DNA from 3 places in the Siminovitchia sediminis genome. Region 2 is predicted to be linked to each of the others. Evidence: riboswitches for the same ligand, from Rfam matches in the RefSeq annotation. Region 2 holds a riboswitch; each other region holds the start of a gene.
What was found. A riboswitch is a leader RNA that binds a small molecule or an ion and turns the genes downstream of it on or off. The one in region 2 is predicted to bind S-adenosylmethionine.
Positions count from the first base shown of each region.

Region 1: linked by a shared signal. The riboswitch ahead of ACFSCZ_RS13075 (O-acetylhomoserine aminocarboxypropyltransferase/cysteine synthase family protein) and the one ahead of ACFSCZ_RS07365 (PLP-dependent aspartate aminotransferase family protein) in region 2 are both predicted to bind S-adenosylmethionine.
Region 3: linked by a shared signal. The riboswitch ahead of metK (methionine adenosyltransferase) and the one ahead of ACFSCZ_RS07365 (PLP-dependent aspartate aminotransferase family protein) in region 2 are both predicted to bind S-adenosylmethionine.

Region 1 is NZ_JBHUEO010000037.1:103,692-114,425, forward strand. Features, by position in the region: gene ACFSCZ_RS13060 (PDZ domain-containing protein) at 1-530, opposite strand, end outside; gene ACFSCZ_RS13065 (S41 family peptidase) at 719-2,149, opposite strand; gene ACFSCZ_RS13070 (DUF3891 family protein) at 2,600-3,361, shown strand; gene ACFSCZ_RS13075 (O-acetylhomoserine aminocarboxypropyltransferase/cysteine synthase family protein) at 3,537-4,835, opposite strand; SAM riboswitch class I at 4,977-5,083, opposite strand; gene ACFSCZ_RS13080 (peroxiredoxin family protein) at 5,183-5,776, opposite strand; gene ACFSCZ_RS13085 (hypothetical protein) at 5,773-6,375, opposite strand; gene cls (cardiolipin synthase) at 6,398-7,852, opposite strand; gene ACFSCZ_RS13095 (Rieske 2Fe-2S domain-containing protein) at 8,180-8,431, shown strand; gene ACFSCZ_RS13100 (murein hydrolase activator EnvC family protein) at 8,985-10,370, opposite strand; gene ftsX (permease-like cell division protein FtsX) at 10,449-10,734, opposite strand, start outside.
Region 2 is NZ_JBHUEO010000015.1:35,118-45,851, reverse strand. Features, by position in the region: gene ACFSCZ_RS07375 (DUF2306 domain-containing protein) at 217-915, opposite strand; gene ACFSCZ_RS07370 (aspartyl-phosphate phosphatase Spo0E family protein) at 1,038-1,208, opposite strand; SAM riboswitch class I at 1,757-1,865, shown strand; SAM riboswitch class I at 1,930-2,043, shown strand; gene ACFSCZ_RS07365 (PLP-dependent aspartate aminotransferase family protein) at 2,118-3,917, shown strand; gene ACFSCZ_RS07360 (aliphatic sulfonate ABC transporter substrate-binding protein) at 3,945-4,940, shown strand; gene ACFSCZ_RS07355 (ABC transporter permease) at 4,962-5,807, shown strand; gene ACFSCZ_RS07350 (ABC transporter ATP-binding protein) at 5,824-6,573, shown strand; gene acsA (acetate--CoA ligase) at 6,589-8,268, shown strand; gene ACFSCZ_RS07340 (cysteine hydrolase family protein) at 8,291-9,016, shown strand; gene ACFSCZ_RS07335 (GAF domain-containing protein) at 9,019-9,501, shown strand; gene ACFSCZ_RS07330 (LLM class flavin-dependent oxidoreductase) at 9,932-10,165, shown strand; gene ACFSCZ_RS07325 (LLM class flavin-dependent oxidoreductase) at 10,212-10,734, shown strand, end outside.
Region 3 is NZ_JBHUEO010000019.1:39,345-50,078, reverse strand. Features, by position in the region: gene ACFSCZ_RS08525 (tetraprenyl-beta-curcumene synthase family protein) at 1-938, opposite strand, end outside; gene ACFSCZ_RS08520 (alpha/beta hydrolase) at 895-1,746, opposite strand; gene ACFSCZ_RS08515 (gamma carbonic anhydrase) at 1,953-2,489, shown strand; gene ACFSCZ_RS08510 (C39 family peptidase) at 2,553-3,380, shown strand; gene asnB (asparagine synthase (glutamine-hydrolyzing)) at 3,371-5,263, opposite strand; gene metK (methionine adenosyltransferase) at 5,437-6,642, opposite strand; SAM riboswitch class I at 6,965-7,086, opposite strand; gene pckA (phosphoenolpyruvate carboxykinase (ATP)) at 7,348-8,937, shown strand; gene ACFSCZ_RS08490 (aromatic ring-hydroxylating dioxygenase subunit alpha) at 9,137-10,138, shown strand; gene ACFSCZ_RS08485 (uracil-xanthine permease family protein) at 10,382-10,734, opposite strand, start outside.

The DNA.
Region 1 (10,734 bases), on a different contig from region 2:
AGTCCCCGTGGACTGGTTCTTAATTTAGGGGAAATATCTTTTAAGCCGTCTTTTTGCATCAGGATGCCTTCCGTTAAAAGAAGGATTCCCAACAATATCGGAAGACTGGTCAGCAGAGGACTGCCCTCAAACAAACCATGAATGTATGGGACCTGCAACTCCAAAGCATCTATTGCATATACAAGCAGGAATGGAACGCCTGCTGTCCAAGCCGGAGAAAGGAGCCTTCCATTGCCGGCTGCTCCCAGTATGATTGTAAAGATCCCTATCAAAACAATCATTTCAAACGGAACAACAAATCCGGTACTAAAGGAGAGAATTGAAAGAATCGCACCTGCCAAAATCCCTGCAGGAAACAACAGTTTCAATTCATGAAAAATATCATTTACTCTAACATGAAAGTCTTTTCGCTCTCTCTTTATTCTAATTAAACCGGCAGCCATCACCAGTATCACTGTAAAATACAAAACGGGATTCAGAAAAAATTTACCCATCACTTTCACCAATTCCAGCAGCCATTCTTGTCCCATCTTCGAGCCTCCCTCTGGAACGTTCATATCTTTTATTCTATCAAAGTTTCCATTGGGTAGGAATGTAAAAATAGACAGAAGAACAAGTCACCATATGACCGCAGAGATGGGCTTACAAATAAAGGAAGGCAGGTCATATGGCCAACTAAAAAAGGCACGGAAGGATCCATCGTGCCTCACGAGATCTATCACTTAATGGTTTTGATTGCCACCTGTAGCTGTAAATCATTCCGCTCGTCCTGGATTTCTTTAATAACCGCTTCTTCCAGCCTTTCAGCTGTTTTCTGATCAATCTTCCCTGTGACCGGTACTTTTTCAATCGACTGGAATGCCCGGACAGCCCGCTCCGTCTGCCCGTCAAAATACCCATCCGTTCTTCCAGGACCATAACCGAGACCGGTCAACAATTCTTGGGCAACTTTGACTTCTTCATTATTCATGTCCCGGGTGAGTTCTTTTTCCAACGTTAAAGACGGGGCATGGAAAAATTCCGGCTGTTTCACTTCAATCGTCGGTTTAATTCCTTTTCCATGAATCCAATGGCCGTCGGGTGTCAGCCATTTAAACATGGTCAGCTTAATGTTGCTGCCATCATCAAGCGGAATCGCCTGCTGTACCGTTCCTTTTCCAAAAGTTTTTACTCCGACCAGATGGTACCCTTCCACTTCATTTAGGGCACCCGCCAGTATTTCCGATGCGGAAGCACTTCCTTCATCAATCAGTACCGTAATCGGATAGGGCTTTCTTTTTTCAAGAGCAGAATAATAAGGGTTTTTCTTACCGCTTCTCTCTTCAATTTGAACGTAGGGTTTTTTGCCCGTTACCAGCTGTTGCAAGATATCTTCCACGCTGGAAAGCATCCCGCCGGGGTTTCCGCGCACATCAATGACCAGCCCGTCCAGTTTTTCTTTTTCCAATGTGTCAAGCTGATCTTTAAATTCTCTTGAAGTACCTTCTGCAAAGGAAGTAATTTCCACATAGCCCACTTGCTTATCCCCATCTTTTTTCATATCGGAAAAAACCGTTACGATGGGGACTTCCTCACGTGTAATCTCTACCTGAAATGGTTTCGTCGCCCCTTTTCTCAGAATTTCCAGTGTGACAACAGTGCCTTCTTCGCCGCGAATTTTGCTCGTGGCCTCATAGAGATCCAGCCCCTCTACGGATTCTCCGTCAATTTTTAAAATTTGATCCTTCGGTTTTAGACCTGCTTTTTCTGCTGGTGTATTTTTAATAGGAGCGACTATGATCAGTTTTCCTTCTTCAATCGTTACCTGTGCTCCGATTCCATCAAATGATGAATCCAGGCTGTCATTAAATTGTTCCGCCGTCTCTGCATCCATATAGACAGAATACGGATCATTCAGCGTCCGGACCATCCCCTGGATTGCCCCCTGTATCAGCTCCTCACCGCCAACTTTCTCCACGTAAGACTTTTGAATCAACTGGAAAACCTGGTCAACCTTTTCAAGGCCATCAGAAGCCATTGTTTGTCGCGGACTGCTTTCAATCAGACTTTCTTCTTTTCTGGATTCTTTCCATTTCATTCCTGCATAGGTTCCGCCAGCCCCTAATAATAAAGAGGAGGCGACTATTAATGCCAGCCATTTCTTTTTCATCGACTTCCCCCTCAACCGGTTACCCTTATTTCAAACTATGCCAGGGGAGGACAAGTTATGAAGAATTTTCAGATTCATGTTACGATATGAACAACATCGATTTTGAAAAGAAATGTGGAAGTAATCATCAGTGCGGGCAAATTAGACGGCCTGTAGAGGCAGTCTTTTTAGGCATTCAGGGAAATTTAGCGACATCATGAGAAGCATTTTTCATATGCTCCATGCCGTTTTCGATGAGATGACCCTGCCTTCCTCTGAAAAATGTTACGAAGGAACGCATTGAGCTTACGCTAGACAAAACCATTGAAAAAAGAAGTAAGAATGATCATCCCTTTGCTAAGAAGTTTATAGGATGACCCCACTGTTTGATTTGGTGGAGCAGGTCTGAATAAATTGCCTGTGTATTTCGTGTTTTCTATACATGTTTAAAAAATGAAAGGCGGTTATGCCATGATTGTTCGAGAGCGGGAAAAAGATTTTGTGATGATTGAGCAGCACCATCATGGAGATGTTTCCGGAAAACTTCTGCACTATTGGAAAGAAAGTCTTTGGAGGGGCGACAAACAGGAGTCAGTGTTCTATGCAGTCCACCAGCATGATTGTGGTTGGAAGTCGGCAGACAAAACGCCGATCTGGAATGATCAGCAGCAAGCGCCGTATACATTTATGGATTTTCCCATGCCGTTAAAGACGCTGATTTACAGATATGGAATCGATGAAATTGCCAGGGAAAATCTGTATGCCGCGCTTTTGTGCAGCAAGCATTACACTCACTTTATGGAGATGGAGAACTCGGAGGAAGCTCAGGATTTCGTAAAAAAAGAAGAGATACGACAAAGAAAATGGTTTAATTCCTTGCCGGACAGCGATCGGAATTTATTTCATTTTCATTTCGGACTTTTGAAGCTATTTGATAACCTGTCCCTGTTTTTATGCCTGAATGAACCAGGCAAAAATGAGCACCCTTTTTACAGGAATGGCATCCCCTTGTCCCCGGCTCTTCATGGTTTTCAACAGGAGAAGCTCGATCTCCATTGGATGGACGAAAACACCTTAGCCGTTGATGAATTTCCATTTGAGCAGGCATTTACGGTGAGTGTAGAGCAAAAAGTAGTGTCTAAATCAGATATCGCCCAAAAAGGATTAATAGAAAGCTACATGGCAGCCCCTATACAAGAAATTTATATTCAATGGATTCCCTTTGCGGAGTGAATGTCGGAGAATAGATGACTGCACTTAAAGCAGCCAATGGCCCTGCCCATAAGGAGTTGTCTTATTGAAGTGAACTGTCCAGGTATTTCCAGTCATATCAGATGGCCGCTTTTCAATGAAAAATTACACAAGAAAAACCGGCGTGCAATTGCACACCGGCTATCAGCCTCGTGATTTATTTTTGTTCGACGGCTTCCACCGCTTTTTCAATAGCCTGTTTCAGGTCAGCTTTGATATCTTCAATAGACTCAAGCCCTACTGCCAATCTGATCAGTTCTTCGGTAACTCCCGTATCTTTGAGTTCTTCAGGACTGAGCTGCTGATGTGTTGTGGTTGCCGGATGAATAATCAGGGATTTTGCATCTCCAACGTTGGCCACGTGAGACCAGAGTTGAATACTGTCGATCACTTTTTTGCCGGCTTCTCTTCCGCCTTTGATTCCAAAGTTTACAATCGCACCAGGGCCTTTGGGAAAGTACTTTTGTGCAAGTTCATAGGAAGGATGGCTTTCAAGGCCGGGATAAGAGACCCACTCTACTGCATCATGATTTTGCAAGAAATCTGCAATGGCTTTTGCATTTTCAATATGTTTTTCAATACGAACGTGCAAAGTTTCCAGCCCTTGAATCAATAGGAACGCGTTGTCCGGACTTAGGCACGGACCAAAGTCACGAAGAAGCTGTACGCGAAGTTTTGTTGCAAAGGCTGCATTTGGCACATCAACACCGTAGCGGATGCCATGGTAACTGCGGTCCGGCTCAACGAAGTCAGGGAATTTGTCGTTGTTCCAGTCAAATCTGCCGGCATCCACCGCGATACCTCCAATGGCTGTTCCGTGTCCGCCGATCCATTTGGTCGCAGAATGAACGACAATATCCGCACCATGCTCGATCGGTTTGGAAATGTATGGACCAAACGTATTATCGACAATTAATGGAATGTTATTTTCGTGTGCGATCGCAGCGACCGCTTCTATATCCAACACATGGAGGCTCGGATTTCCGATCGTCTCTCCATAGATGGCTTTAGTTTTCGGTGTGATCGCTTTGCGGAAGTTCTCCGGATCTTTCGGATCAACAAATTTCACATTGATGCCATACTTCGGAAGTGATATGGAGAACAAATTGTATGTACCTCCATACAGGTCCGTCGCAGCAATGATTTCATCGCCTGCACGTGCAATATTTAAAATTGAAAAAGCAATGGCAGCCATTCCGGATGAAAGGGCCACAGCCGCTGTTCCACCCTCAAGTTCTGCTATTCTTTTTTCAAATACATCCACAGTCGGGTTCATAATACGTGTATAAATATTTCCGGATTCTTCCAGAGCAAATAATTTTCTGGCATGTTCTGTGTCCTTAAATACGTAAGAGGTTGTTCTGTACACCGGGACTGCACGTGCACCTGTTTCGTCAGGTTGTTGTCCCCCATGCAATAAAACCGTTTCTTGCTGATATTGTTTGTCTTGTGCCATTTTTTCTTCCTCCTCAAATTTGAATAAATCCATCGGAAAACCAGGTAATTCTTACAGCCGTTTATTGATCCTGCCATCTTGGAAGGGGAAAAACTAAAAGCCCTCTTCTGTATAAGAAGAGGGCCGCTATTTCGATTCCTCCCCTTATCTGCCAAGTCTTAAAGACTTGTAGGAATTAGCACCTTTTCAGAAACCTGAAGGTTGCCGGGCATCATAGGGCCTAATCCCTCCGCCGCTCTTGATAAGAGTGTTGCTTATTCATTTAGTTATCTGTGCTCTGTTGAGCTCTTGCCTATTACTATATACCAATGCTCCGGTGACTGTCAACAAAAATATAAAAATCGGTTCTATTCCATATCCGCTACCATTCCCTGAATGGTTTCCTCATCCATCGGGCCAATAATTTTCGTGTGGATCACTCCATTGGCATCAATCATGTAAGTAGTGGGAATCGTAAAAGCCTGATAAGTATCCCCAATTTCTCCATTCTTATCCAGAGGAACAGGGAACGTCAGTCCAAATTCTGCAATAAAATTTTCTACCTTTTTCCTGACATCCCCGCCGCGTTCGGCGTTTGTCAGATTGACAGCCAAAATTTCCACATTTTCCTGCTCCGCTTTTGTTTCGTAATAGTTTTGCAAATGCGGCATTTCCGCCTTACATGGCGGACACCAGGAAGCCCAGAAATTTAAAATCACCTTTTTTCCTTTATAATCTGAAAGGGAAACTGTTTCTCCGTCCAGTGTTTCAAGTGTAAAATCGGGCGGCAGATCCCCCTCTTTTAACCCTTCACTCACCTGTTCCATCGTATCCGCTTGTGAGTAAAATTCCTCTTGCGCTGCTTTTGTATCAGCATTTTCACGGACATCCTGCACAATATTGACAGCCACAATCGCAACTAGAAGTACAAGTAGTGCCAAGCCAAATATTTTCTTGCTCATTGGTTTTTTTTCCTCCCTTTCCAGGCTGTTACGACCAGAAGCAGTGTGACAGCTGTGTATGTGATCACTGGTACGGATAGAAGGTCGCCTTTCAAAGAATACATGAAAGCTTGAAAAGCAGTAAACAGTACAAGAATTTGATAACTCTCGGCCACGTTCCCTGATTTTTTCCTTATCCATACAATTGCCAGGAGATTTCCGATCAGTTGAATCCCTGGAAGCAATATATGCTCTTGATTGAATAAATAGAAGACAAGCTCATATACGGTAATCAAGACTATCCATCCCTCTGCATGAAAAGCCCTGTATTTATTTGTTTTTAGCAAGTAGATGAGTGCAGCAGCAGTCCCTAACACAAACCCCTTCAAACCGCCATCAAAATAAACAACAGACAGCGGCTGCCGCTTAACCAACTCCCATTGGAAAAGAATGACGCTGAGCTTCCAGATGAGTATGAAGATAAAAAAAGCATTGCTGTACCGCTCAGCAGTTTCTTTTGTAAAATACCACCTTATATGCGCATAAGTAAGAATAAAGGCTGCCACAACAGCCACCCATGAAGCAGGAAAGGATAGAGATCCGATCGTATACCAATTCAATTTGATTACCACTTTCTGATATTTATAAAATAGGAGAGAGCAAGCGTGAGATAGATTCTTTAAAACGAATGATTTTGGGCCTGACTAAATATTCTCCGTATGTCAGTTCTCTCGATAAGGACACGTCTTTCTTAAATATCTCCACCAGTTCTTCTACAAGAATCTGGTCATATAAGAACGCATTAATTTCAAAGTTCAGGCGAAAACTCCGGACATCAATGTTAGCTGTTCCAACACTGGCAATTTTCCCGTCGGCAACCATTGTTTTTGCATGAATAAAGCCATTTTCATATATATAAATTTTCGCACCGATTTTCAGCAAATCCCCAATATTGGAATAGGTTGCCCAGTAAACAAAGGGGTGGTCCGGTTTATTTGGTATCATCAAGCGGACTTCTACACCCGATAATACAGCAATCTTCAACGCGTCGAGTACACTGGCATCAGGGATAAAATACGGCGTTTGAATCAAAATATACTTTTTCGCTGAATTGATTAATTTAATATACCCATATTTAATCTGCTCCCATTCGGAATCCGGCCCGCTTGAAACAATTTGAACATCTGTATCACCTATGGGCGGAACTTCAGGAAACAGCCGGTTTTCGTAACTGATTTTACTGCTGGAAGCTTGATTCCAATCAAGAATAAACCGGGTCTGCATGGCAAATACTGCTTTCCCGGATATTTTGAGATGGGTATCCCGCCAATATCCAAATTTTTGATTCAACCCCAGATATTCATCTCCAATGTTGAAACCTCCGATATATCCAACTTTCCCGTCAATGATGACCAGTTTTCTATGGTTCCGGTAATTCACCTGTAAATTCAGCTTTGGGAGGATGGCAGGAAAAAACGCACTGACTTTTCCTCCTGCTTCAATTAATGGGCGAAAAAATTTTCTGGGCAGCCGCCTCGAGCCCATGGCATCATACAGTACACGCACCTCAACACCTTGCCGGGCTTTTTCAGTAAGGACACTCAATAAATCTCTCCCTAAATTATCATTGCGGATAATATAATACAGGAGATGAATGTGATCTTTTGCATCGCTTATATCAGTAATGAGTGAATGGAATTTTTCCTTCCCATCTGTAAATACATCCACATGATTGTCTTGCGTCAACACCGCGCTGTCATTGACAAGAAGCATGTAAATTAAATCTTTATACTGGGCGGTCTTATTGTCATGAAAGGGGAAATCCCCGCTTCGAAGCAGATTGATCTGGGTTTCGGTAATATCAATGAGCCCAATTTTCTTTTCATCTTTCCATTCAAAAATTTTTTTCCTGCTCAAGTTTTGTCCAAAGATCAGGTAGAGGAGGAATCCCACCACCGGAACAAAAAATAAGACCAGCAGCCATGCCCAAGTAGCACTGGCATCTCTTCTCTCTAAAAAAACCACGAAGCCGGCCAGCACAATATTTAATAACATGATCATACTAACTAATGCAGTTGATATTGCAGTAATTGTCATTGTCTCAACCTCGCAGCTCAATTCACTCGAAAGACAAAAGCTTTCATTTATTTTACCATATTACGTGATCTGAATATATTAAGCCGTATCAGGCAGAGGGGTGAATAGAAATGATATCCCTGCCCGCCTTCTCTAATCCATCCTATTTCATCCATGGCCTGATTATACGCCAGCTATTCAGGCAAATATGATGGAAGGCAAGATCTCTAATGACGACTGTGTAACATCCTCAGTGCGATGGATGTTTATTCTCCGGATCAATCAGGTATGGAAAACTACAAGATGTGAATTCAATATTCGGAAAGGATGATCGGCATGAATCAGGAAATTCACAACGTCATGAGACTGGAGATGAACGAGGCAACGAAAATAGAGGTGGAGGGAGAAAAAGCCGGGGCATATAAAGACAGGAGCGGCAATATACATTATGTTGATCTGACATGTACCCACGAAGGCTGCGAAGTAGATTGGAACGAAGAAACACATACGTGGGACTGTCCATGTCACGGCTCCAGATTTAAGGGAGACGGAAGTGTCATAAAAGGACCGGCGGATGAAGATTTAAAAAAGAAAATCTGATGGTTATTGAAAAAAACGCTCCTGTGTATGCACTTTCAGCTGAGCGCAAAAGAGCTTGAGCTGAAGGCAGATCATACGAAGTGAGAGAAAAGAATTTCCTCCAGTGACTTGGTGCTGTATATAGTAGAAGGAGTTTTCGAGGCATGCTCGCATACTTGGACTTGAGGACGGCTCGGTAAATTAAACTCAAGGCCACCTCGAGTGACCGTTTTTTGTAAAAACTTAGGAAACGGGCACTCGAGAATTCCTCCAATGACCGCTATTTGTAAAAACAAAAACCCGGGAACTCCTCCAGTGACCACTTTTGGCAAATACATAGAAACAGAGCACTCGAGAATTCCTCCACCGGCCGTTTTTGGCATAACATATAAAACGGGTACTTGAGTATTTCTCCAGTGATCATTTATAAAAATGACAAATTAGTATCGAGAAATGCCTCTACATTCATCCACGTAGTTACCATACGGGGAAAACAGTTATTCTTACAATAAGAAAGAATACAAGAAAAAGAGGGCCCCACATCAGGCAGCCCCCTTTCCTCATCCAATACATATTATCTGATATATGGAGCCGGGTTTACACGAACTCCATTTTTCCAAATTTCAAAGTGAAGGTGAGTTCCGTCACCTGTTCTGGAATAAACGTCACCTGTATTACCCATTCCACCAATGACTTGGCCTTTGGATACTTTTGAACCAACTGATACAGAGCGTGAATTCAAATGACCGTACAATGTTTTATACCCATTTCCGTGGTTAATGACAATGACATTTCCGTATCCGCCCCAGTTTCCTGGTGAACCATATGTAGAAACTTCTACTCTTCCGCTTGCAGCGGCTACGATTGGCGTTCCTTTTCCTGCTGCAATATCCAATCCTCTATGCGTAGTTCCCCAACGAGGTCCATAGCCTGAAGTGATGACCCCGGCTGCCGGACGGGTAAACATACCGGAAGAAACCGCTGGTTTCTTTCCTACAGGAGCAGAAGACTTCTTGGCAGATGCTGAAGCTTTACTGGATCCTGCTGAATAAGATGTGGTTGATTTCGGTGAAGAAGATTTTTGAACAGCGTTCGTGCTTTGTGCACTTTGAACACGTGCTGCTGCTTTAGCAGCTGCTGCCTTTCTGGCTTCTTCCGCTTTTCGGGCTTCTTCGGCAATGCGTGCTTCCTCAGAGCTGATGGCGCCTGCAAGCTCAGCATGCTTGGCATTCAGCTTACTGATTTCAGACTCCAGAGAGTTCTTTTCATCGGCAATGCTGGATTTTTCGGATTCAACATTTTTCATGGCAGCATCTTTTTCGGCCTTTTGTGAATCAAGGTCCGCTTTTAAAGATACGAGTTCTTTTTTCATATCTTCAAGGCTGGCAAGATTCTTTTCTACTTGAGCTTGTTTTTCCTCCAGCTGATCTTTATCGTTCTGCTGTTCTTCCATAATTTCTCTGTCTGCACTCACAATGGTAGTGACGGCTGACACGCGGTCGATAAAGTCTGAGAAACTTTCAGCCCCCAGCAATACATCCATGTAGTCAACGGAACCTCCGTTTTGCTGAATGCTTCTTGCTCTCTCTTTAAGAAGTTCGCTTCTTTTTTCAATTTTTTCTTTCAATACTTCAATTTCTTTTTTCAATTTCTCAATTTCGGCTTTGGTTTTTGCTATTTCTTTTTCTTTTTCTTCAATTTTTGAATTGGTCGATTTAATTTGGCCGGTTAGTTCATTTACTTCTCCTTGAAGCTTGTTAAGCTGGCTTGTTAAAGAAGCCAGCTGGCTTTCTTTTTCAGCGATGGTGTTATTAATATTTGCTAGTTCAGTAGAAACTTGAGATTGCTGATTTTTTAAGTCTGAAAGTGTATTAGCGGATGCTCCCCCTGTAAAAGTGAAGGTGCCTCCAATAGCAATAACTCCTGCTAGCGCAGCCGATAGTAACGAACGTCTATTCACGAGTGGTTCCCCTTTCTCCCCATCAAAAAAATTTCTATTGTTTCATTTAATGTTAAATTGGGTAAAGTACCAATGATCTTATATTTTCAAAAAGCGTCTGACTGATATAAAGCTTCCCCAGGCACCGATGATGATTCCGATAAGCAATAACAATCCGATGATTTGATATACAAACGGCGAATATGCCAACGGCTGAATGACCTGATTGGGAATTCTCGATGCAAGAAAGTCATAAGCGTAATAATATCCGGAAGCTACAGCCGCTATCGGGATAATCGACCCGATTAAGCCAAGCCACATGCCTTCAAACAAGAAAGGCCAGCGTATAAACCAGTTGGTTGCGCCAACGAGCTTCATAATCTCT
Region 2 (10,734 bases):
CCCAACTCTCTTATAAAGCTCCCAACTCTCTTATAAAGCTCCCAACTCTCTTATAAAGCTCCCAACTCTCTTATAAAGCTCCCAACTCTCTTATAAAGCTCCCAACTCTCTTATAAAGCTCCCAACCAACGGTCCAACCGCCCAATTCTCATTTAAAAACGCTGCCTTCCTAGGCTTTGGGGTTTCAGGCCGGGATGGACGCCCGTATCAATCGGCTCACGCACTTTTCTTCGGACGGTCCATTTTCTTTTTATACATATTTGAAAAAGCAATGATCATTGGCACCATAACGATCGTGGGCAGGAACCAAATGATGAGGCTCACGGACTCAATGTTCAGCAATCGGGGAGCGCCGAATACGGTAAAAGCAGTTACCGTGGCGATGCAACAGGACAGCATGCCGACAATGTGCTCCACAATCCAATGGGATGTTGTTTTCGGTATTTTTAGCCAATAGATCAACTGGGAACCACCAAGGAATATGGCCAGAATCGGAAAGTATTGCAAAAGCGGAAAATCAATGAACCACCCGTATACAGAAATGCCCACGCCCATTATAAGAAGGAGGCCAGGAAACAGCAGGTCCGCGAATTGTCTGTGAACTGCCTTTCTCCGCTTATATCGCAAGACGCGAATTCCATACCAGGCTGTGGCACTGCTCAAAACGGCTATTAACAGCAGAAACCAGGAAAAAGGAATGGCATCGGGGTCTGGACCGGCATCCCATGTCAGCCGATAGATGCCCATGAAAAAAGCACTTACCGATACACTTCCCATTGCCCATACATACACCCATCCGACCTTTCGATGCGGCCGCCCTCCTTTTTTTACTGCGATTGGTACCCAGAATATGCACAGGGCCAAAAAACCGCTGACGATATGAAGCCAGCGCATTCCATCAAATAATATTTCCAATATCCCAACCTCCTGCTATCATCTTTTTTTCTATATATACGGACATAGGGCTCATCAGTTCCACAAAAAAGAGCCCTGCTCCAAAAAAAAGCGAGGCTCCCATATATAAAGATCCTATAAAATTATGAAATGAGCTCATATTGGTTAAGGATATGATCTAATTTTTGACTTACCTCAACAGTTTTTTTGCTGGATAATCCCTTGGTCATTCCGGTCATAATCATTTCTCTTCTTAAGGCGTTAATCTCTTTCTGCAATGTTTGCTTTGTCTTATAGAGGGTTGATTTCTCCATAGCGGCTGCTCCTTTGTCAAAGGTATTTTTTGAAAAGATTATTCAGAATCCAAACGGGACGTGTTTCCGGTATTTGGATATATTTAGATTATACCACATATTGTGTCAACTTAAACTTTTTTATACAACATGTAGATATTATCGTATTTTTACATAATGTTGTTTATTGGAGAAAATTTTTTTGTAAAAAGCGGAAGGATGTCGATTGATACGGGAAAAGGTGATTTTTTATATAAAATCATGTCGATTTGCCTATTTTTAAAAATATCGTCGAATTTTGTCAAAAAGTTTTTTGGGAAATGATCAAACAAATTTTTTCTTCTGTCAACATGGTCATAAATTTCTCTTAATACCAAGTGTAGTGCACGGTGGTAATTAGCACTCCAATGTCTTTCTGGATCACTCGTCTGCTTGGAACCTATTCAGAAATACGAACAAATAAGCATTCCATCTATCTCTATAAAATAATATTTTTAAAAAACGTTTGACAAGGAAAAATCCGCGTGCTAGACTGCTAATAACGATTTGGAAAAACCAATTTAATACAATTCTTATCAAGAGTGGTGGAAGGAACTGGCCTGATGAAACCCGGCAGCCTTAAGCATAAGCTTAAAAGGTGCTAAATCCAGCTGAGCTGATAGCTCGGAAAGATAAGAGGAATATACGACAAACCTCTCATCTTTCGTGAGAGTTTTTTTGCTTTAAAAAATTAAATAATGATTTCTTATCCAGAGTGGCGGAGGGACTGGCCCGATGATGCCCGGCAACCATTAAGCTCAATACAGGCTTAATAAGGTGCTAATTCCTGCAGGAGGCAACTCCTGAAAGATAAGAAGAGAATGGACTTTAAAAACAGGCTCTCTTCTTATGAAGAGGGCTTTTTTATTTATCAGAATGGGGGAAATGAACATGACAACAGCAACAAAAAATGCATCATATGACTTGGAAACATTGGCATTACACGGAGGGCAGGCTCCAGATCCGACTACCGGATCAAGAGCGGTTCCGATCTACCAGACAACTTCTTTTGTTTTTCATGATACAGAGCATGCTGAACGGCTATTTGCTTTAGATGAACCAGGAAACATTTATTCCCGTATCGGAAATCCGACAGTGGATGTATTTGAAAAGAGGATGGCCTTACTCGAAGATGGCGTAGCGGCAGTCGCCACTTCCTCCGGAATGTCAGCCATCACTTTATCCATACTTAGTCTGGCAAGCGCCGGCGATGAGATTGTTGCGGGTGCAAATCTTTACGGAGGTACATACAACTTATTCGCTGTCACCCTTCCGCGCTATGGAATCAACGTAAAATTCGTGGATCCAACCAACCCGGAAAACTTCAAAGCCGCTATTACGGATAAAACAAAAGCCGTTTATGGTGAAATCATCGGAAATCCAGGCTTGCAAGTACTTGACGTTGAAGCTGTTGCAGATATTGCTCATGAGGCAGGTGTTCCGCTCATTATTGATAATACTTTTGCAACACCGCATGTGTGCAAACCGATCCAACTCGGAGCCGATATTGTCGTCCACTCCGCAACAAAGTGGATCGGAGGGCACGGAACATCCATCGGAGGCGTCATCATCGACGGAGGCCGCTTTAACTGGAATACTGAAAAGTTTCCTGAGTTTACAGAGCCAGATCCGAGCTATAACGGGATTCGGTACGCAGTGGACTTCGGAACATTGGCGTTCATCACAAAGGTACGTGTTCAATTGCTTCGTGATTTCGGAGCAGCCTTGAGCCCGCAAAATGCGTTTCAATTGATACAAGGGCTGGAAACTTTGCACTTACGCGTAGAGCGCCATAACGAAAATGCGGTTAAGCTTGCGGAATATCTGGAAAATCACCCGGCGGTGGAATGGGTCAACTACCCAGGGCTTGAAAGTCACCTATCTCATCATTTGGCGAAAAAGATCTTCAACAATGGTTTTGGATCGATCATCGTTTTTGGCATCAAAGGCGGTAAAGAGGCCGGGAAAAAATTGATCAACAACATTTCATTGTGGTCACATGTGGCAAATGTCGGAGATGCGAAATCGCTGATCATTCACCCGGCATCTACAACACACCAACAGCTCACCAAAGAGCAATTGGAAGAAGCAGGCGTAACGGAGTCGCTTGTCCGTTTGTCAGTTGGAATCGAATCTCTCCGCGATATTCAAAACGATCTCGACCAGGCATTGGCAAAAGCAACTGGTATTGCTGCTCAAGAAGAGCAACCTCTTGTAATTAATGATGAAGGTGTGATCCGTTGGGCTTTGAACTCTGCAACGGAACGAGTGGTGGAGAATGGAGAGGAAGTCAGCCGCCAAAAAACACTGGCCATTGTAGGATTAAGTGGAAAAGAAGCAAGACCGAGCTACCGTTTGGCCCGCAAAATGCAGCGTCTTGGCTATAAAATCATCCCCGTAAACCCAAGGGAAACAGAGATATTGGGTGAGAAAGTATACCCGGATTTAAAAAGCATCCCATTCCCGGTCGACGTTGTTCAAGTATTCAGGAGTCCGGAAGCTGCCATCGGGGTCGCAAAAGAGGCAGTAGAAATAAATCCGAAAGTTTTCTGGCTCCAGGAAGGTGTCATCTCTCCGGAGGCAGCAGAAATAGCAAGAAACGCTGGAATCCCAGTCGTCCACAATAGATGCACATATAAAGAAGCACAAAGATTACGCGGTACGATCTCAACATATGCGTGTGAAATTTAAGTTACCGAGTGAAGGAGAAAAGCACCTATGAAAAAATTCACATTTATTTTAACATTTAGCATTCTAGGCTTAGTTACATTGATTATTTCAGGATGCTCTTCGAATGCCAATTCAGAAGAAGGAACACCCGAAAAAATTCGGATGGATTATGCTTACTATTCACCGACAAGCCTGGTATTAAAAAAGTTCGGCTTCTTGGAAGAGGAGTTTAAAGAGGACGGCATCGAGATTGAATGGACTTTAAGCCAGGGCAGCAACAAAGCCCTGGAGTTCCTGAACAGTAACAGTGTTGATTTTGGATCAGCTGCAGGCGCAGCTACATTGATGTCAAAGGCGAATGGAGCACCAATCAAAAACGTGTATATCGCCCACAAGCCAGAATGGACAGCACTTGTGACAAGCAAGGATTCCGATATTCAATCGGTAAAAGACTTAAAAGGTAAAAAAGTCGCAGCAACATTGGGTACAGATCCTTATATTTTCCTGCTTCGTTCATTAGACAAGGAAGGGTTGTCCGTTGATGAGGTTGAGATTGTCAACCTGCCGCATGGAGACGGAGCGACTTCACTGACAAACGGATCAGTCGATGCGTGGGCTGGACTCGATCCTCATATGGCCCGTCTGGAAATTGAAACGGGAGCTGAACTGTTCTATCGTAATGCTGAATTCAATACGTATGGATTCTTGAATGTAAGGGAAGATTTTGCTGAAAAATATCCTGAATATGTAGAACGTGTAATCAAAGCTTACGAGAAAGCTAGGGAGTGGGTTCTTGAAAATCCGGAAGAAGCAGTAAAACTACTGGCTGAAGAAGCAAGTATTCCGGAAGATGTGGCGCGTATCCAACTGGAACGTAATGAATTCTTGGAACCTGTACCAGGAGATGTCCAGACCGAAGCACTCATCGAAGCAGGGAAAATTTTACAAGAGAGTGAAACAATTAGTTCAGAGGCCAATGTTGAGGAATTAACATCAGATCTTATTGATCCGTCATTTGCAAAAAAAGCAATTGATGGTGAATAAACTCGGTAGGAGCGAAGTGAAATGGCAAAGCATGAAGGGGAGTTAGCACCTGTACTCGTTAATAGAAAATCGGCAGAAAAGAAAAAAGCACAGATGAAAAAATCACAATTACAGCCAATCTTTCTTGGAAGTATATTGCCAATCATTCTAATTGTGTCTTGGGAAGGTTTAAGCCGTCTGGGAGTTTTTCCGTCGTATCAACTCCCGGCACCTTCTGCAATTTTAGCAACGATTCAAAAGATGGCGCAGGACGGGACTCTCTGGGGACACATCGGTATTACAACTTATCGTGTATTTGCTGGATTTGTGATTGGAACCGTGACGGCGGTGATTTTAGGTTCTTTGGTCGGCTTTTATAAAAAAGCGGAATACCTGTTTGATCCGTTAATTCAGGCTTTCCGCTCCATACCTTCATTGGCGTGGGTGCCCTTGTTTATACTCTGGATGGGAATAGGAGAACCTTCCAAAGTCACCATGATTGCGGTTGGTGTATTTTTTCCGGTGTATTTAAATATTGCCAGCGGCATTGCTGGAGTTGACCGTAAATTGATCGAAGTGGGAAAAATGTATGGCTTAAATACATTTCAGCTTGTAAGAAGAGTCATTTTGCCTGCTTCCTTGCCATCTTTCCTTGTCGGATTGCGAAGCGGCCTCGGATTGGGCTGGATGTTTGTTGTCGCCTCGGAATTGATGGGTGCCAGTCAGGGATTGGGATATTTGCTTGTACTGGGACAAAACACACTTTCTCCAGAGACAATTATCGCAAGTATTATCCTCTTTGCTATTATTGGAAAATTGTCCGACTGGATTTTGAAAGTCATTGAAAAACGCGCACTCCATTGGCAAGACCGGCTTGTTAAGTCGTAACTCGGAGGGGTAAAAGATGGGTTTGGAATTAAGAAATGTCAGTCGGACATTTGCTGGAAAAACAGCTGTAAGGAATGTCACCTTGTCTGCAAAGCAGGGTGAGATTATCGGAATACTAGGTACGAGTGGCTGCGGAAAAAGTACTTTATTAAGGGCGATTTCCGGGCTCGACAATGAGTATGACGGAGAAATATCAATTAATGGCAATACCTCAAAAGATGTTCATGATACGACCGGTTTTATTTTTCAGGAACCTAGACTATTTCCGTGGATCAACGTATTGGAAAATGTCACTTTTGGGTTGAAAGGGAAAAAGGAAGAAAAGTACCTTCTTGGAAAACGGTATTTGGAAAGTGTCGGCTTGGGAGGTTGTGATGAACTGTATCCGAGGGAGTTATCGGGAGGGATGGCACAGCGTGTTGCCATCGCCCGGGCTTTGGTTACATCCCCCGAGATTCTTTTACTGGATGAACCTTTCAGTGCGTTAGATGCCTTTACGAAAATGCAGCTACAAGACCTGCTGATTGATATTTGGAAAGAGCATCAGACGACGATGGTATTGGTTACACATGATATTGATGAAGCCACATACTTATGTGACCGAATTGTAATCCTCCGAGGCCAGCCAGGTGAAATTGCTAAAGAATTGACCATTCCGGAAAAGCGGCCAAGGTCAAGAGGGAGCAAACTGTTGGCAGACCTTAAAGCAGAAATTTTGGAAAGCCTTGATTTAAATAAAGTGGAAAAGGCTACTTTTTCATCGTAACGGGAGGGAAGGCTGATGGGAGTTTTAGAAAAAGAAATACTTGCACCGGTTTCGGGAACTTATAATCTTGAAAACTACGAGGCAATACGAGAGACATTTTCATGGGATGATGCTGCGAAGGGTCTGAGCTTTGAAAAGACCGGAAAGATCAATGCTGCCTATGAAACCATTGACCGTCATGTTGATGAAGGCTACGGAGATAAAATCGCTTTACACTATGTAGATGGCGATGAGAGACGCATACTTACTTTTAAAGAAGTAAAAGAAAAAACGGATCTTTACGCCAGGGTATTAAGGGACAACGGAGTGCGAAAAGGGGACAGGGTATTTGTATTCCTTCCGAAAACACCGGAATGCTATATTTCCATTTTGGCAATTATTAAAATTGGCGCCATTGCCGGTCCTCTGTTTGAAGCATTTATGGAAGAGGCAGTCAAAGACCGGATCAATGACTGTAAGGGAACGGTTTTGATTACAGACAAAGAAATGGTCAAACGGGTGCCGCAAAGCGAAATCCAATCCCTTCATACGATTTTGGATGTCGAAAATATCGAAAATACAGTATACGAAGAAACAGCAGCTGATCCGGTGGAATGGGTGGATCTTGAGGACGGCATGCTGATCCATTATACGAGCGGATCCACTGGCAAGCCCAAAGGGGTGCTCCATGCCCATCGTGCGGTGATCCACCATTATGTTTCGGGCAAGTGGGTGCTTGACGTAAAAGATGATGATGTTTATTGGTGTACGTCCCACCCCGGATGGGTGACGGGCAGCGTGTACGGTCTGTTTGCACCTTGGCTGAACCGGGCTACGATCGTGATTCAAGGCGGCCGCTTTAAAGCAGAAAACTGGTACCGGTTGATTGCCGAATTGAAAGTGACTATCTGGTACAGCGCACCCACTGCCTTTCGGATGCTGCTTTCCCAAGGTGACATTCTCAAAAACTATGATCTTTCCTCGTTACGCCATGTGTTAAGTGTCGGCGAGCCTTTGAACCCTGAAGTGATTTATTGGGCATGGGAACAGTTGGGTGTCCGCATTCATGATACATGGTGGATGACGGAGACGGGCGGGCATTTAATCGTTAATCTGCCGGCTGAAAAGATCAAACCGGGATCCATGGGACGTCCTTTCCCTGGAATCACAGTCGGTATTTTGGATGAAAAGGGGAAGGAACTGCCGCGAGGTTCGGTAGGTCAACTGGCAGTACGGACGCCATGGCCGGGATTGATGAAGGAAATCTGGGGAAATCAAGATCGATTTGACGCTTATTTCAAATATGAAGGATGGTACGTTTCTGGTGACCTGGCTTATCAGGATGAAGAAGACTATGTGTTTTTCCAAAGCCGAGATGACGATATGATCAACTCTGCCGGGGAACGGATCGGGCCATTTGAAGTAGAAAGCAAATTAATCGAACATCCAGCTGTAGCGGAAGCGGGGGTCATCGGCAAACCGGACCCCATTCGCGGAGAATTGGTAAAAGCATTTATTACGCTGAGGCCCGGGTTTACGGAGTCCAAGGAACTGTTGGAAGAAATTCGTGTTTTTGTCCGCAACAATTTAGCAGCACACGTTGCCCCCAGGGAAATTGAAGTCTTGGAAGAACTGCCTAAAACAGTCATCAGCGGAAAAATTTTGCGCAGGGAATTAAAAGAAATGGAGATTCTTAGAACAAAGAAGTCTAATTGATTCTTAATATGGAGGAGATTGGATGACAGTTTCAACATTTACTCAAAGTCGAGTTGGCGGAATACACGCCATTCCGGAACTTGCACCTCAGTGGAAAAAGTTAAATTTCGCGGAAATATTAAAAAGGTCAGCTGCTTTTGTTTCGATTAGCCAAAACAAATGTCTATATGAGAGTGATGGTGCCCTTGGACATGAAAATCACCGTGAGCGGGGGAGCTTGCCGGCAACAATTAAAACGGTGAAAGCGGCAAGGAAAGCAAGTAACTTTGTTTCGTTCAATTGGATTGGCTACAATATTTATCGCGGAAATGAGCCGCAAAATATTTTTGACAAGGTCCAATACGAAACCTGGGTGGAAGGATTGGAAGTTACTGAAGAGAAAATTAAATGGGACAATGAATTGGTGGATGAACTGCAGGAATTGGTAGAACCGGGTGATCTGCAATTTAGTGAATGTGCTTTGCAGACTGCCTTTATCGGTACACCCTTTCCACTGGAATTAGCCAAGAAAAGAGTGGAAGTGATCGTGTTTACTGGGGTTCATCTTGATTGGTGTATAGAAGGAAATGTTCGTTTGGCCCGTGACCACGGTTATCTGCCAATCGTGATCGGCGATGCGACAGGGTGCGAAAAGCCTGAACAGGAAGCGGCAGCCATGGAACGTATCAATCAAATTTTCGCACCTGTCATCTCTTCTGATGACTTTGTAAAATATTTGGAGCAACCGATTTTGAGAGGGGACAGTTAAGAATGTTTGAAGTTAAAACGTACTCCGGGAATAAACAGGAAGATTACCAGCTGTTGCTGAAGCAATTAAAAGCCCTGCTGGATGGGGAGGCCGATGAAACAGCATTGTTGGCCAATGCATCCGCACTGTTAAACCAGTTTTTAGATCAGGTCAATTGGGTCGGCTTTTATGTATGGAAAAACGATGAGCTCGTACTTGGCCCATTCCAGGGGCTGCCGGCCTGTACACGAATTGCTTATGGAAAAGGCGTATGCGGCACGGCTGTGAAAGAACGGAAAACTCAGCGAGTGGCCGATGTTCATCAGTTTCACGGGCATATAGCCTGTGATGCGGCAAGCCAGTCTGAAATTGTCATTCCTATTGTCGTCAATGGAGACATTTACGGGGTGCTTGATATAGACAGTCCGATTACTGACCGTTTTGACGAAGTGGATCAAAAATATCTTGAGGAATACGTAACAATTATTGAAGAATGTTTAGTATAAACCTTCGATTACCAGGAGCTGACTAGACCACTAGAGGCGCTTTGTTTCATCTTTTTGGATGGAGAAAGGTGCCTCTTTTTATGAATGTGTAAGGGGGATTCAAGTACGACATTTCACCGTTTTTTACAACCCCTTCCATGTTTTTTAAAAAAGGACGTTTACAAAGGCGGAAGCCTATATAAGACATAACCAGAGGAAATGAAAATTGAGTGGATTGCGGCCGCACTGCATAATTAAAATAAAAGGAGCCGATCTTGACGGTGAAATGAATTGTGCTAGTGCTAGGCATCAATCACCGGGTTTATGGAGACATCCCGAAGATGAATCTGAGGTATATAAAGATCTTGACTATTGGGTTGAACTTGCAAAAACATTGGAGTAAGGGTGTTTTGACGGTCTGTTTATTGCGGATGTCATTGGCATTTATGGGGTGTATGGCGGCGACAAAGCAACAGCTCTCAGGGAAGGAACGCAGGTTCCGGTGAATGATCCGATGATGCTTGTTTCAGCAATGGCTCATGCAACAGAGCATTTGGGGTTCGGTATTACATGTTCTACAACATACGAGCATCCCTATACATTCACCCGCAGGATGCCAACGCTGGATCACTTGACAAAAGGCCGTATGGCTTGGAACATTGTCACCTCCTATTTGGAAAGCTGAACAAAAAATAAGGATATCAGGGGTAAATCCCAACATAGCGAGCGCTATGCGGTCGCAGATGAATATTTGGAAGTTTGTTATAAACTATGGAAATCAAGCTGGGAAGAAGACGCGGGAAGGTATCTATACAGAACCGGAGAAGGCTCATGAAGTTAATCACCGCGGGAAGTATTTTCATGTTCCGGGTATCCATTTAAGTGAGCCGTCTCCGCAAAGGACCCCAGTTCTCTATCAGTCTGGAGGGTCATCTACAGGTATGAAATTTGCAGCAAAACATACAGAATGCACATTGATCTTAGCACCCGCCAAAGGTCCGGTTGCCTCATATGTCAAAAAACTGAGGGACCTCCTTCAAGAAGAAGGAAGGGATCCGAAGAGTGTGAAGATATTTGCTCTGATGACGCCGTTTGTTGGCCGAACGGAAGAAGAAGCCTGGAGTAAATATGAGGAGCTTTCAAGCTATGTCAGCTATGAAGGGGCTTTGGCTTTATTAAGCGGTTGGACAGGGGTGGATTATTCCAAATACCATCCCGATGATGAAATAGACTACATAGAAACAAATGCCGTTA
Region 3 (10,734 bases), on a different contig from region 2:
AGATATATACCGAGCAGCCCTCGGTGGATCAGCTGATGAAACCTCCCGTCCGGCAGATTATTTGTATGACGATCAGCCTCTTCCATGAAATGAATGAAACGGTTAAGCATTTCTTCATTATTTTTATAGTAAAAGCAGAAATTTAAATCCCCGCCTTCACGATCCTCTTCCTGATCAATGAAGTAATCAAGCAAAATGTGAAGCCCCTGTATGTAAGGAAAATAACCTTCACGAATAGTCCTTGCATGCTTTTCCTCCATATCACCTCTGAATCCGTAGGAAACAAGGCAAAATATCCCGAGTGTGGAGCCGGAGCATGCTGAAAATTCATGCCACTCCATTTTGGGAAGAATCCGTTCATGCTGTTTAAACCATTTTTCGAGACGTTCCTCGCGCTCTTCGATGGATACGTGCTTATGTACTTGCAAATCACAATAATACTTGCAAAGCTCAAGTAAAAAGGGCTTGATCACCTCATAGTCCGGTACTTTTTCCAAAACGGCCTGGCACGTTCTTTTTAATTCTGCCAGATACCCTGCATCCTCCCGTTCTTCTCTATAACGATAATAATCACGCTCAGGCGCGCCAAGGGTCAAGGCATCTGCCATGGATTCGTGCAAAGCAGCAAAATCCTTTGGGTCCATGGAAGTGCTTCGGTCGCATAAGTTATCTAGATAATCGCTGATCGTTTGATAGGCCACTATGAATGTTATGGCTTCTCTTTGATGTTCTAAAGCGGTGAGAGCCATGATGGCTCCTCCTTCGCAATGAAAGGTTTTATCACGGATACTTGCAAGGGCCTGCTGCCTGAGCTCTTTATCGGGAATAGCGGATGCCCTTTCTTTCCAATAGGACAACTCTTGATGAACTGCAGGCAGAACTTCCTTGTATACTTTATTCATGAGTGATAGGGGATGGGTTGGCAACACGAGAAACATCACCTTGCTTTAGTTGATCTAACAGCCGAACCTGCAGGTCTGTGAAATTTTTGGCATAGTCGAAAATTACGTATCTTTCCGGCTCGTTGAATATCTCATGATAACATGCCGGCCATTCCTTATAAAGTTTCTCGGATAGAGGCAGCCCATTAAACCATCTTTGGACATCGGCTTTCTGGACAATTTTGTCATCCCCGCCCTGCATAACTAAAAGAGGTATATCTGGAAAGTTTGAAATGTTAGCGAAAGCATCTTTCATCGCTTTCAATAATTCCCGATACCAGCGGATAGATACTTTAGTCACGTACAGACTGTCATTCAGAGCCCGGTCTTTCTCATCCGCATTACGCGTGGCCAGATGGATATCCAATTGACTTTCCACTTTCAGCTCCGGAGCAATCCAATTTAAACCGACGGACAATGCATTGACGGGCATGGGCGGATAATGGACGAGCCCAAGGCAGGGAGAGGATAAAACAACTCCCGCAATATTTTCATTTTCTTCCTGAAGAAGGCGGATAACGGTCAAGCCGCCCATACTATGTCCCAGGAGGAAAACGGGCAATCCATACTCTTCTGCTTCTCGGAGCCACTTTTTTACTTCCACCACATATTCTTTGAATGAATCAATGTGCCCTCTGTGAGATCTTGTAGTCAACCCCTGACCGGGCAAGTCTCCTATGACAACGTGATATCCGTTTAAAACCCACATTTCACGGAGCCACTTGTATCTGCCCTGGTGTTCCATGGCCCCGTGTACAATGACCATCACACCCTTGGCCTTCCCTGCTGCTTCCCACCTCCGCATATCTATAACTCCCCTTCTTATTTCATTTCTCTATTTATTTTACCCTTTTTTCACCCTGGAAATCTTGCCTGGAGGCGGAAAAACTTCATTTTCAAACCATTCGACATATTCCGGGGCGTGCCAGGCACCTGTCGAATGAGGAGTGACAACAACTTGCCGAAAGCGCTATGATAGGTTTAAACGATTTGGCTGAAAGGGTGTATAGGGTGTCTGTGTATTCTTATAAAGGGAAAATTCCACAAATCCCTTCTTCTGTTTTTGTTGGAGATTATTCGACCATTACAGGCGATGTGATGATTGGAGAACAGTCCAGCATTTGGTTTAACTGCACGATCAGAGGAGATGTTGCTCCGACCATTATCGGAAAGAAGGTGAACATTCAAGATAATTCTGTTCTGCATCAAAGTCCGGGTAACCCGCTGATTATTGAGGATGAAGTGACCATTGGGCATCAAGTCATACTGCATAGTGCCATCATTCGGAAAAAAGCCCTGATTGGAATGGGGTCAATTATTTTGGATAATGCCGAAATTGGGGAAGGAGCCTTTATCGGTGCCGGCAGCCTTGTACCCCAGGGAAAAATCATTCCGCCTCATACAGTAGCTTTCGGGCGCCCGGCAAAAGTAATCCGTGAAGTCAATGAACATGATCGTTCAGAAATGGAGCGTATCTCCAGGGAATATGCCGAAAGAGGCCGATACTATCAAAATTTGCAAAAACAAAATAAGCGATTGAAACAGTAAAATTTTTACCATTCGAGCCGATGTTAACCATAAGAGATTTATTTTAAAAAAGGAGATCATCTTATGAATGCATGGCTGATCATTGGGATTGCCCTTTTGATAGTGCTTGTCCTCATTTTATTTAGAAATAGAAGCAGTTCGTTCAAGTCTTTATTATCCTTTTGGATGGCTGCTTTCATTTTTACTATGGTTTTATACAATACAAGTACTGATTCAGATCATGAGGTTGCCTCTGCTTTACAAGAGGTGAACCGAACAAGTGAATTTCAGCTGATCGAAATTAAGGACAAAGTACTTCTTGATCTTCCTGTCGTTCATCAACTGCCGGAACTGCCGCGCGGCTGTGAAGTGACATCACTTGCCATGCTGCTGGAAAGTGCAGGGACGAGTGTTGACAAAATGGAACTCGCCGAGAAAGTAAAAAAAGATTCTTCTCCATATGTTGTGAAAGATGGCAAGGTCTACTTCGGCAACCCTCATCATGGGTTTGTCGGTGATATGTACAACTTCGATAATCCCGGTCTCGGTGTTTATCATGGCCCCATTATGGAGCTTGGAGAAACTTATTTATCCGGAAGAATGGTCAATTTAACCGGAGAATCTTTTGAAGAGCTAAAAGTTCCGCTTTCTGACGGAAGGCCTGTATGGGTGATCATCAACGCAGAATATCGCGAACTGCCGGATTCATATTTTGAAGTTTGGGAAACGGCAAGCGGTCCGGTGAAAATTACAAAGAAAGAGCATTCCGTGCTGATTACCGGCTATGACCAGAATTACGTTTATTTCAATGACCCTTTAACAGGAAAGAAAAATAAAAAAGCACCCATCAATGACTTTAAAAAGTCATGGGTGCAAATGGGCAGCCAGGCCCTCACTTATACTCAGGAGTGAGCCGCGGCTGCCATTTCTTGTTCAAAATCATACCGATCTTCTACAAAGACAGCATGCCATACCATGAATACCAGCACTGTCCAAATTTTACGGCTATAATCCATTTTGCCTTGGCAATGATCCTCCAATAGATTTAACACATATTCCTTATGGATTAAATGATCGGTATCGCTTGTTTTAATCATGTCCTTCGCCCAATCATACATTTCGTTTTTCAGCCAGTGGCGGATCGGAACGGGAAATCCGAGCTTTTTCCGATTCAACACATGGTCAGGAACAATGCCTTCTGCTGCTTTCCTTAAGACATATTTCGTTGTCCCTTCAGCTGTTTTTAAGCTTGTTGGAATTGTTGATGCAACTTCAAACACTTTCGTATCAAGGAAAGGAACTCTAAGCTCGAGCGAGTGGGCCATTGTCATCCGGTCAGCTTTAAGTAAAATATCCCCTCGCATCCATGTATGGATATCAATATACTGCATCCGCTCAACAGGGGCATAGCCTTTCGTTTCTGCATAAAGAGGTTTGGTCACATCAAGATAATGGACATCCCGATGATAATGATTTAACAGTTCTTTCTTTTCCTCTTCCTCAAACATTTTAGCGTTACCGATGTATCTTTGCTCAAGAGGTGTCACTCCGCGTTCAATAAAACTTTTCCCTTTCACTCCCTCAGGAAGAGTTTTGGCCAGTCCCCGCAGCAATGCTTTGCCGACTTGAGGAATTTTATTGAACATTTCAAGAGACTGCGGTTCTCTGTAAATATTATAACCGCCAAAAAGCTCATCTGCTCCTTCACCGGACAATACAACTGTTACATGCTTTCTAGCTTCTCTGGCTACAAAATAAAGTGGGACGCAGGCAGGATCAGCCAATGGATCATCTGCATGCCACATGATTTTTGGTAGTTCTTTCATATATTCTTCCGGACTGATGACGTAACTGATATTTTCCACGCCCAGCCTGTCAGCCGTCTCTTTTGCAACATCAATTTCACTAAACCCTTCACGCTCAAAACCAACGGAAAATGTTTTGATTTTCGGGTGAAATTGTTTGGCAATAGAAACAATGATTGACGAATCGATTCCTCCTGACAGAAATGAACCGACCGGAACATCGCTTCGCATATGAAAGTTAACCGAATCGAATAAGACCTCTCTAATTTCTTTGATAAAATCTTCTTCTGTCTTATGAACATCCGGTTTGAAGCTTGCTCTCCAATAACGCTGAATCTGAATGGGCTCACCAGGCTTCTGAGTAAAATAATGGCCAGGCTCCAGCTTCTTGATATGCCGGGTCATTGTTTCCGGCTCGGGAACAAATTGGTAGGTCATATACTGCTGGAGAGCTTCTGTATTGAGCTCTTTTTTATCTAAAGCAAGTAAAATACTTTTCTTCTCGGAAGCAAATAAGGTCCTGTCTTTTTCTTCAATATAAAAGAAGGGCTTTATGCCGAATGGATCTCTGGCACCAAATAATTCTTTTTTCTCTTTATCCCAAATTAAGAAGGCAAACATGCCTCTCAATTTCTTTACCGCTTCTTCCTTCAGCTCGCTATATAAAGCAACGATTACCTCTGTGTCTGAACCTGTTACAAACACCAGTCCTTTTTTCTCAAGTTCTTCACGGAGCTCTACAAAGTTATAGACTTCTCCATTGAAAATAATCCAGTAACGCTCATTTTCAAATGAAAGAGGCTGGCTGCCGCTTTCAATGTCAATGATGCTGAGTCTTCTAAATCCAAATTGGACATGCTCATCTTGATAATACCCTTTATCATCTGGACCGCGGTGAGTAATAATATTGTTCATTTCCATCAATAACTTCTCATTTGTTTTTGCCTCATCTGTTGGATGATGATGCATACAACCGATAAAACCGCACATTTATGTGTTCACCTACTCTAATAAGGATTCAAACTATTTAAAAGGCATAACTGCACACCTTTTTTATATTATCATTATTTGTTGAAGTTTGGCAGGTATATTGCAACAAATATTTTATTTCTTTCACAACGGGAAAAAGGCGGAGATGCCCATGCATTCCCCGCCATCCTTTCTTATTTTTCATTTGTTGCAGATTGAAGCAGCGCTTCCGCCTTATCTGTTCTTTCCCATGGCAAATCAATATCTGTACGGCCGAAATGACCATACGCTGCTGTCTGTTTGTACAGCGGCTTGCGCAGATCGAGCATGAGAATGATTCCGGCAGGACGCAGATCAAAGTTTTCTCTGATCGCTTTAACCAGTACCTCCTCTGAGACCTTTCCTGTGCCGAACGTATCAACAGAAATGGATACAGGCTGCGCGACGCCGATGGCATAAGCCAGCTGCACCTCACACTTATCAGCGAGACCAGCGGCTACAATATTTTTAGCCACATACCTTGCTGCATATGCAGCCGAGCGGTCTACCTTTGTCGGGTCTTTTCCAGAAAAAGCTCCTCCCCCATGCCGCGCATAACCGCCGTATGTGTCTACGATAATTTTTCTTCCTGTCAAGCCGGCGTCACTTTTTGGACCGCCGATGACAAATCGTCCAGATGGATTAATAAAGTATTTAGTTTGATCATCCAAAAGCTCTTTGGGAACTACAGGTTTGATCACATGTTCTTTAATATCTCTCTGGATCTGTTCCAGGTCTATTTCAGGATGATGCTGTGTAGAAAGCACGATCGTGTCAATCCTTATCGGCTGTTGGTTTTCATCATATTCGACTGTAACCTGTGTTTTTCCATCGGGACGCAAATAAGGAAGAATAGACTCTTTGCGGACTTGAGCAAGCCTTCTGGACAGATTATGGGAAAGAGAGATGGGAAGCGGCATGAGCTCTTCGGTCTCATTACAAGCAAAACCAAACATAAGACCTTGGTCTCCTGCACCAATCGCCTCAATTTCTTTATCGCTCATGGATCCCTCCCTTGCTTCCAGCGCTATATCAACGCCTGCAGCAATATCCGGTGACTGCTCGTCAATCGAAGTGATGACTGCACAGGTTTCCGCATCAAAACCATATTTTGCCCGAGTGTAGCCAATATCTTTAATGGTTTCTCTGACAATTTTGGGAATATCAACGTAAGTCGTGGTCGTGATCTCTCCGGCTACAAGAACGAGTCCTGTTGTAACGGAAGTTTCACAGGCAACACGTGCATTAGGATCTTCAGCAAGTATGGCATCCAATATCGCGTCAGATATTTGGTCGCAAATTTTATCTGGATGTCCTTCTGTAACAGACTCTGATGTAAATAAATGCCGATTTTGGGACATCAAAGCTCCTCCTTTAATATGTTATGTTCAGTATAGATCCACAACGGTACTCTGTCCTTGATAGAAGCACATCCTGATAAAATGGTTACGATTAATAAGAAAAGCGCTAGGCGCACGCTCAACGGCCAAAAGCACAGAGCGTTCCCATGAGGCAGCTATACAGCCACAGGGGGAAAACAGTTTGTGATCTCTCTTGCCGATGGCGCCTGAAGCTAGATCGAACCTTTTCCCCGAATTTTTATTTTGTCTTATCCTTTAATGAAAAAACCTTTCCTTGACCTAAAACGAGGAAAGGTTAAGTTGATGTGTTCCGAGCCTTTCACTCTTATCGCCCAAGGCCGTCAGCCTTGCAACAGGTAAGCACCTTTCTGTCTGCATTTTTAAGCGGACAGCAGGTTGCCGGGCTTCAAAGGACCTGTTTCCTCCACCATCTCAGAATAAGAGTATCCGTTCAACTCAAAATCATAACTCAAATAATAAATCAATGTCAACCGGGTACGTTAATAATAGTAAGAAGCTGTAATGGTATGTGAACCGCTTACCCTTAAATCCAACATGGCAATATATCCATATAATGTTCCCTGGAAATCTGTTTATACAAGTTCAAGAAATATTCAAAAATAGTATAGACTATTCAATTAAATGTGTTATACTAATTCTCAAGTGTACAATTTGCAAATTTTAATACAAAGGAAGGGTAAACATATGAGTTCAGTAGGCATCAAAAGCGAATTAAAGCAATTATTGAATGGACAGAACGTTCATATACAGCTTTCAGTTCCACAACTTGTTGAAAAGGTTTTGAACCGCGAAGAGGGAGTCTTGACAACTTCTGGTGCCGTTCGTGCCGCAACGGGAAAATATACAGGCCGCTCCCCCAAAGATAAATTTATTGTGGATGAACCTTCTGTCACAAATAAAATCGATTGGGGTTCAGTCAACCAGCCGATTTCGTCTGAAATATTTGAAAAACTGTATTCAAAAGTGATTTCCTATTTAGAGGAAAAAGAAGAAATTTTCGTTTTCAAAGGCTTTGCAGGTGCGGATGAAAAGTATCGCCTGCCGATTCAGGTAATCAACGAGTATGCCTGGCACAATTTGTTTGCCCATCAATTATTTATTCGTCCAAAACAAGAAGAATTGGCAGATCATGATGCAAAATTTACGGTCATTTCTGCTCCAGGGTTTAAAGCGGACCCTAAAGTGGACGGAACAAAATCCGAAACATTCATTATCGTTTCGTTCGAACGCCGGATAGTGTTAATCGGCGGTACAGAATATGCCGGTGAGATGAAAAAATCCATTTTTTCTGTCATGAACTATGAGCTTCCCGAAGCAGATATTTTATCCATGCACTGCTCTGCTAACGTCGGAGCTGAAGGAGACGTTGCCCTCTTCTTTGGATTATCCGGAACAGGTAAAACAACTCTTTCCGCTGACCCGAACCGCCGCTTAATCGGTGATGACGAGCACGGCTGGTCGCCAAACGGTGTATTTAATATAGAGGGCGGATGCTACGCAAAAACAGCAGGCTTATCTTATGAGAAAGAGCCACAAATTTACAATGCCATCACTTTTGGATCCGTACTGGAAAATGTCGTTGTAGACCCGGATTCACGTGAACCACTTTATGACGATACATCATTGACAGAAAACACAAGAGCTGCCTATCCAATTCAAGCGATTGATAATATCGTGGAGCCAAGCATCGCAGGACATCCGTCTGTGATTGTCTTCCTGACTGCTGATGCGTTCGGTGTACTGCCTCCAATCAGCAAACTAACAAAAGAGCAGGCTATGTACCACTTCCTGAGCGGGTTTACATCAAAACTGGCTGGAACGGAACGCGGAGTGACTTCTCCTGAAGCTACTTTCTCCACATGTTTTGGTGCGCCATTCCTGCCGCTGCCTGCTGCACGCTACGCTGAAATGCTCGGCAAGAAAATTGATGAGCATGGCGTTCAAGTGTTTTTGGTCAATACAGGCTGGACCGGAGGCCCATACGGAATCGGCAAACGAATGAATCTTGCCTATACTCGCGCGATGGTGCAAGCAGCTTTAAATGGTGAGCTGGACAATGCAGAAACAGTGAAAGACGAAGTATTCGGTCTTTCCATCCCACTTCACGTACCAGGTGTACCTGATGAAGTATTGCAGCCCATCAAAACCTGGGACAACAAAGAAGCTTATAAAGAGAAAGCCAATGAACTTGCTGAGAAATTCAAAGACAACTTTAAGAAGTTTGGCCATGTAGATAAAACGATCGCCGAATTAGGTGGACCAACGGTTAAATAAGAATTTTATATAAAAACTGCACCTTGCATGATATGTTGAAGGGTGCAGTTTTTTATTACTACAAATATCATTTGAATATAATTTAAAAGGTAGTATAATTATATAAAATAGTCTAAATTTACAAAATGTTCAGGTTAGTAACACTGTAATCTAAGGAAAATATGAATTTAAAAATCCTAGTAATATGGGAGGGGAATGTATGGCAACTAACTTATTGCGCAGTAATTTGCTGGAGGATAAAGTGCTCCAGCAAGACTGGCTTGTTGCTTGTCGGTCTGAAGACGTAAAGGAAGAGCCTATTCAAATTACATTCATGGGCGAAAGAATTGTTATTTTTAGAAACAGCAAAGGTGTACATGCTTTTAAAGACCTATGTTGTCATCGTGGAGCCGCATTATCTCTGGGCAAAGTAAAAAATGATTGTATTGTCTGTCCCTATCACGGTTGGGAGTACGATGACAGCGGAGCTTGTGTACATATTCCTCAATTGCCGGAAGGCAGAAAAATCCCTACACAAGCTAAAGCAGTAAAATATAGTTGTACGGAAAAGTATGGGCTCATTTGGATTAACCTGGCTGGAAATGAACCTGAATTATTCCGGCATACGGAATCGGAAGATGATACTTTTTATCATGTCATTTGGGGACCGCAGGAAGCATTGGCAAAGCCGCCCCGAATTGTGGAAAACTTCTTGGATGTGGGACATCTTGCTGTATTGCATGAAGGGTTTTTAGGGGATAAGAAACATCGGGTCATACCGGACTACAAGGTACATCACGAAGATGGAAGAATATTCTCGGATGAAATAGAAGTCTTCCAACCAGATGCAGATGGAACAGGAAAGGAAAAATTTGTCTACTATACTTACGAGATTCTTCGGCCGCTCACTGTAAAATTCTCTAAACGAGACCCTGACAATAACTCAATTATGTCGATTGTCTTGACTGTCCGGCCCATTGATGAAACCAAATCAATGGTCTATGGTATTGAATCATTTAATTATGATACGGGCTTAACGGATCATGAGATCATTGCTTTTCAGGACAAGATTTTCGAACAAGACAGGCCTATTGTGGAAAATCAAAAACCTGAAGAGCTCCCCCTCGATTTACAAGTAGAAATGTCTTTGGTCTGTGACCGTATGAGCATCGCGTATCGGCAATATTTGAAAAAACTCGGTGTAACACTAGGAACGGAATAACTATAAAACGATCATCTGACCGGGGTGGCTACAAGCCATCCCGGTTTTACCATTCCTTTTGTAGTGATGATCGTTAATTAGCCGGAATAAATTGTACTTTTCCTTTGCCCAAAGTTTGAGGCTGGGGTACATGATAAACCCTGCTGCAATCCCTATCACTATATTGGATGATAGGGGCATTGTCATAATGACCGCAAAAGCGGGAATTGTTTCATCGAACTTCCTACAGTTAATACAAGCACATTAGCCCGTACCTTTTTTATATAAAGCATCTTCCCTCTCCGTTTGCATTTTCTTCTCTTTTGGAATGACCAAGTTTAGAATGAGAGTTGCCAATGCACCAACTGCAATACCGGATGATAGAATATAATTAATCCAATCAGGAACTGCGAATAGGACATCTTGTGGTAAAAAGACTGCAGCCAACGTAAGCAAAATAGGAATTCCGATGATAATCATGTTCCGATCATCGATCGTAAAGGGCTGTATGACCTTCATTCCGTTCGTTACAATTGCAACACAGACCATCCCGAAAATAGCGCTTATCACAGGACCAGGGATACAGGTAATGACTGTTGACAATTTAGGAATTAACC